2 regions of the Vibrio sp. 2134-1 genome follow, and region 1 is predicted to be linked to the other one. Evidence: predicted binding sites of a transcription regulator. Region 1 holds the regulator's gene; the other holds the start of a gene.
What was found. Region 1 encodes MetJ, which represses methionine synthesis genes. Its sites were predicted from a motif close to TTAGACNTNTANANGTCTAA; they were not measured.

Region 1 (3,200 bases):
AAAAATAAAAAAGAGAAACGTCCATGTCTGAAGACAACCACCAAGCAGCCACTCCAGAAGAAGAACATCGCCAAAAAGCATTGGATTACCATGCTTATCCAACTCCAGGAAAGATTGCTGTCGAACTGACAAAGCCTGCGGAAACGGCGGGTGATCTTGCCCTTGCATATAGCCCTGGTGTTGCAGAGCCAGTGCGTGAAATCGCACAAAACCCGGATAACGTGTACAAGTACACTGCAAAAGGGAACATGGTTGCTGTTATTTCTAACGGTACCGCTATTCTAGGTCTAGGTAACCTAGGTCCACTTGCATCTAAGCCAGTGATGGAAGGTAAAGCGTTACTGTTTAAGCGTTTTGCAGGTCTTGACTCTATTGATATTGAAGTTAAGCACCGCACGATCGATGAATTTGTTGATACTGTTGCGAGCATTGCAGACACTTTTGGCGGTATTAACCTTGAAGATATTAAAGCACCAGACTGTTTTGAGATTGAAAAACGTTTGATTGAGCGTTGTGATGTACCAGTATTCCACGATGATCAACATGGTACTGCTATTGTAACGGCAGCGGGTATGCTGAATGCAATCGAACTTCAAGGTAAGAAACTTGAAGATTCAACAATTGTTTGTCTTGGCGCTGGCGCTGCCGCTGTAGCGTGTATGGAGCTTCTGATCAAATGCGGCGCAATGCGCGAAAAAATCTACATGCTAGATCGCAAAGGTGTGATTCACACTCGTCGTGATGATCTTAATGAATATAAGCAGCTATTTGCGAACAATACAGATAAGCGCACACTAGAAGACGTGATTGAAGGTGCAGATCTGTTCCTAGGTGTATCTGGTCCAAACCTATTGCCAGCGGAAGCGTTGAAGTTGATGGCAGATAAGCCAATCGTATTCGCATGTTCTAACCCGGATCCTGAAATCAAGCCGGAACTTGCTCACGCAGTTCGTGATGACTTGATCATGGGTACTGGCCGTAGTGATTATCCTAACCAAGTTAACAACGTATTGTGTTTCCCATTCATTTTCCGCGGTGCTCTTGATGTGCGTGCAAGTGAAATCAATGATGAAATGAAACTTGCAGCCGTTGAGGCGATTCGTGAGCTAGCAAAAGAGCCTGTACCTGAAGCCGTATTGAAGGCTGCAGGTGTTGATAAGCTAGAGTTTGGTGCGGACTATATTATTCCAAAACCAATGGATTCACGTTTGCTACCACGTGTTGCAAAAGCGGTTGCTCAGGCGGCGGTTAATTCAGGTGTAGCTCGTATCGAGATGCCTGAAAACTACATGGCAGAGTAATATATCTTTCAGATGTGATACACAAAAATGGGACGCTATTGCGTCCCATTTTTTATGTCATTCATTTGGCTCGAGGCAAGAGTTATTACCTGAAACCTCTTATCAGGCTTTTTTATTCTTCGTCGAATGACTCAAATTCGATGCCCATTTCCGTCATCAGCGCTTTTACTTCTGTTGGAATATCATCAGGACGGTCTTTACGAAGGTCTTCATCTGTCGGAAGTGGCTGACCTGTGTACGCGTGCAAAAATGCCTCGCATAGCAATTCGCTATTGGTTGCATGGCGTAAGTTATTGATCTGACGGCGAGTACGCTCATCAGTTAGCACCTTTAAAACTTTTAGCGGGATAGAGACGGTAATTTTTTTTACTTGTTCGCTTTTTTTGCCGTGCTCTGCATATGGGCTAATGTATTCGCCATTCCAGTCAGCCATTGCACACCTTCATTTATGTAATCGGTTAAAAATAATTTAGGTGCTGATTTTAGCTGCATTTACCGCCATAAGCAAAGACATATAGACGTCTAGAAGTGTTGACGTCTCATTTTTTGACGAGTAAAGTGAACATAACAGCAAAGGAAGCGTGTTGATCACTTTATGTTACTCATTAGATATAGCGCATTCCTATTTAGAAGTCATTACCCGTGAAAGGATACACCCATGAGCACTCGCAAACCTGCGACCATTGCAGTACGCACTGGTATTGAATCAGACAGCCAATATCATGCTGTCGTTCCACCTATTTATCTTTCCACTAACTATGGTTTTCCTGCTTTTGGTGAAGTGCCCAAGTATGATTACACACGATCTGGTAATCCAAATCGCGGACTGTTGGAAAGTGCGCTATCTGAACTCGAGTCTGGAAAAGGAGCGGTTGTTACTAACTGCGGTACGTCGGCATTAAATTTATGGGTTTCCGCTTTTCTCGGCCCAGATGATCTCATTATTGCTCCTCACGATTGTTATGGTGGTACCTATCGTCTTTTTAATACCCGAGCTAACAAAGGCGATTTTAAGGTTCAGTTTGTCGATCAATCAGACGAACAGGCTTTAGATGCTGCATTGGCACAAAAACCAAAACTCATTTTGCTAGAAACTCCGTCAAATCCTCTGGTTCGCGTAGTGGATATTGCAGCTACTTGTGAAAAAGCGAAACAAGTCGGCGCGTTAGTTGCGGTGGACAATACCTTTTTGACACCCGTGTACCAAAAACCTTTAGAGCTAGGTGCGGATTTTGTTATCCACTCCACAACAAAATACATCAACGGTCATTCGGACGTAATTGGTGGGGTAATCATCACCAACACAGAAGCGCATGCAGAAGAGCTTGCATGGTGGGGCAATTGTATTGGTGCAACGGGTACACCATTCGATAGTTACATGACACTGCGAGGTATTCGTACGCTTGGTGCTCGTATGAGAGTACATGAAGAGAGCTCACAGCAGGTACTGGCTTACCTACAGAAACAAGCGTTAGTTAAAACTATCTATCATCCAAGCCTGCCGGAACATCCAGGTCATGACATCGCTAAAAAGCAGCAAACGGGCTTTGGCTCTATGTTGAGTTTTGAGTTTTCTGGTTCGTTTGAACAGTTAAAGGTGTTTGTGAAAGAGCTCCAACTGTTTTCATTAGCAGAGTCATTAGGTGGTGTAGAAAGTTTGATTTGCCACCCAGCATCCATGACGCACCGTGCAATGGGTGAGGAGGCGCTGGCGGAGGCTGGGGTCTCTCATCAACTATTGCGTTTGTCTGTCGGTTTGGAAGATGCACAAGACCTCATCACAGATTTAGAACAAGCGTTCGCTAAAGCTACCCAGTAATAGGAGACGATAACAATGACTGTACAACGTCAGCTGCATAAGTTTGGTGGCAGTAGCTTAGCAAACCCAGAATGCTACTT
Region 2 (3,200 bases), on a different contig from region 1:
ATCACCTAGTGAATGAACTGCGTACTGCTATGGATCGCGTTCGTACTCAAGAGCGTCTGATCATGAAGTCAGTGGTTGAATACGGCAAAATGCCGAAGAAATCATTCATCGCGCTGTTCACTGGTAATGAATCAAGTGAAGCTTGGCTGGATGAAGTTCTTGCTTCAGACAAGCCATACGCTGAAAAGATCAAACGTAACGAAGAAGAAATCCGTCGTTCAATCGCTAAGCTAAAAATGATTGAAGAAGAGACTTCTCTAAACGTACAGAACATTAAAGACATCAGCCGTCGTATGTCTATCGGTGAAGCAAAAGCTCGCCGTGCGAAGAAAGAGATGGTTGAAGCGAACTTGCGTCTTGTAATTTCTATCGCGAAGAAATACACCAACCGTGGCCTACAGTTCTTGGATCTGATCCAGGAAGGTAACATCGGTCTGATGAAAGCGGTAGATAAGTTCGAATATCGTCGTGGTTACAAGTTCTCGACTTACGCAACGTGGTGGATCCGTCAGGCAATCACTCGTTCAATCGCGGACCAAGCACGTACGATCCGTATCCCGGTACACATGATCGAAACGATCAACAAGCTAAACCGTATTTCTCGTCAAATGTTGCAAGAGATGGGTCGCGAGCCACTACCGGAAGAACTGGCAGAGCGCATGCAAATGCCAGAAGACAAGATTCGTAAAGTTCTAAAAATCGCTAAAGAGCCTATCTCAATGGAGACACCAATCGGTGACGACGAAGATTCGCATCTAGGTGATTTTATCGAAGATACAACGCTAGAACTTCCGCTAGATTCTGCAACTGCAACTAGCCTTAAGGTGGCAACAAAAGACGTGCTTGCAGGTCTAACGCCACGTGAAGCGAAAGTACTTCGTATGCGCTTTGGTATCGACATGAACACTGACCATACTCTAGAAGAAGTTGGTAAGCAGTTCGACGTTACTCGTGAGCGTATCCGTCAGATCGAAGCAAAAGCACTACGTAAACTTCGTCACCCAAGCCGCTCAGAGACTCTGCGCAGCTTCCTAGACGAATAATCGCAGCGCATACAAGCTTTTAGAAATCAAAAAAGGTGACTTTAGGTCACCTTTTTTATTATCTACTGTTCTAAGTGGATAAAAACTAAGCGCAATTGCCCTAGTTGGTATCTAGACACCTTGCAACGCTTCCCCTATAATCGTTGTCCTATTAAGGCCCCTTAGCTCAGTGGTTAGAGCAGTCGACTCATAATCGATTGGTCCGCAGTTCAAGTCTGCGAGGGGCCACCATATTCCGAAAGGCGTAGCAGGTTAATACCTACTACGCTTTTTTTGTATCTTATATCTTTGGGTACAGTTGCGGTAACTCGTCACTAACCTCGTAATAGCTTTTCCTCTTCCCCTCTTCTTTAACTATTATCTGGCTCTCTATACGAGCAATAGAAACAAAATGTCTGCTCGTGATTTAAACCATTGACCCTCAGACAACTTCTGATAGGATGGACATACAAACGTATAGACGTCTAAAACAAAAAATGGAGCTACAATGAAAAGTATTGGTCACTTAAAGAAACTAGCTTTGATTCTCACGGCAGTAGTCGGCTTAAGCGCTTGTGGAGAAAAAGATGACTCTGTCATTAAAGTGGGCGCGACAGTTGGACCACATGCACAAGTAGTCGAGGCGGTAGCGAAGGAGGCAGCAAAGCAAGGTTTGAATGTCGAAGTCATTGAGTTTTCTGACTACGTGACACCTAATGCCGCTCTTAGCGATGGTAGCATCGATATTAATAGCTATCAGCACCAGCCATTTTTAGACAACTTCAACAGTAGCCATAACGCCCAATTAGTATCAATTGGTCAGTCCATTCTTATGCGTATGGGGCTTTATTCCAATAAGTATCGCTCACTGCAAGAGCTTCCAAACAATGCACGTATAGCGCTTCCAAATGACCCTACCAACGGTGGTCGTGGTCTGTTGCTACTCGCCGATGCAGGTTTAATTGAGCTGAAACAGGGTGTTGGCCATAAAGCCGCCCTAACTGATATCACAAAAAACGCAAAATCATTTGAATTTGTCGAGGTAGATGCCGCTCAGCTACCAAGAACATTAGATGATGTGGACGCGGCTGCGATTACAATGAACTACGTAATGTCTTCTGGTTTAGATCCGAAGAAACAAAGTATCTATCTTGAAGCAAAAGACGCCCCATTAGCAGTCATGGTCATCGCCACTCGTGACGCAGACAAAAATAATGAAGCGTATAAAAAGTTCGTTTCTATTTATCAATCTCAAGCGATTCGTGATTATCTCGATCGCACTTTCAAAGGCACAATCGAAGCAGCTTTTTAATCAATAAAGCAGCGAATACTTTGCCCACGAATCAGATAGAAAAGAGGCTAATGTTTTCTCATAGCCTCTTCTTTTCATTACTCACTAAATCGACTCATTGTCGACTTTCAGCCTCTAACTTCATTGCCAAATAAGCTTGGTCAGCAGAAACCAACTCAGGACGGTTAATCAACTTCCAGAGGAAGTATGGTGGGATTAAAAATACGATGAAGTAGAGAGATTCATGGAAGAAAACATCGGCTATCGTTTGCTGATGCTCCCAAAGTGCCGTCAGTGCGAAGAGCTCTAACATCACGCCTAATACGCCAAAGACGACAGAGACAACAATCGCTAAACCCAGTAGTTCTCTAATAAAGTGCTTGTATGCCATGATACTAATTCCTTCTAGCAATAAGTCATACTAACTTACGCTCATAAGAAAGAAGCCAGCTTGACTATCATCAAACTCCCCTCATCACAGTTAAGAACTTAGTTTTATAAAAAAGGACTTGTATATAGCACCATTGAAGATTGACCTCTCTATCACAATACAATGACATCATTTCTCGACTTTGAGACTAGCCTTTTACATTTATCAGCAGTGTAAACAAGAGGTCATAATGAAAAAATATACCTATCCTTTACTTGCTATCTCAGGTGGTCTTTTATTGACGGGCTGCGGTAGCGACGACTCTTCATCCGATACAGAAGCAGCCACTTTTTCTCTCAGCATTTCCGATGCTCCTGTCGACGATGCCAACAAAGTCGTTTTAGCGTTTCAAGATGTTGTCCTTGTACCATTTGACCCTGAAACTGGCGAGCAAACTGGAGAACACATTCTGTTAGATGCTAGTGACAATGGAGCACTACACCAAGTTGATCTAATG

Region 2: a site for MetJ is predicted at 1,492-1,511, ahead of R7R78_RS08475 (MetQ/NlpA family ABC transporter substrate-binding protein). Genes of this name have one in related genera too.

The regions. Positions count from the first base shown of each region.
Region 1 is NZ_JAWOUS010000023.1:47,094-50,293, reverse strand. It holds gene R7R78_RS20485 (malic enzyme-like NAD(P)-binding protein) at 24-1,301, shown strand; gene metJ (met regulon transcriptional regulator MetJ) at 1,414-1,734, opposite strand; gene R7R78_RS20475 (O-succinylhomoserine (thiol)-lyase) at 1,960-3,120, shown strand; gene R7R78_RS20470 (bifunctional aspartate kinase/homoserine dehydrogenase II) at 3,136-3,200, shown strand, end outside.
Region 2 is NZ_JAWOUS010000005.1:123,337-126,536, reverse strand. It holds gene rpoD (RNA polymerase sigma factor RpoD) at 1-1,043, shown strand, start outside; tRNA gene R7R78_RS08480 (tRNA-Ile) at 1,199-1,274, shown strand; gene R7R78_RS08475 (MetQ/NlpA family ABC transporter substrate-binding protein) at 1,531-2,334, shown strand; gene R7R78_RS08470 (hypothetical protein) at 2,429-2,704, opposite strand; gene R7R78_RS08465 (DUF4382 domain-containing protein) at 2,934-3,200, shown strand, end outside.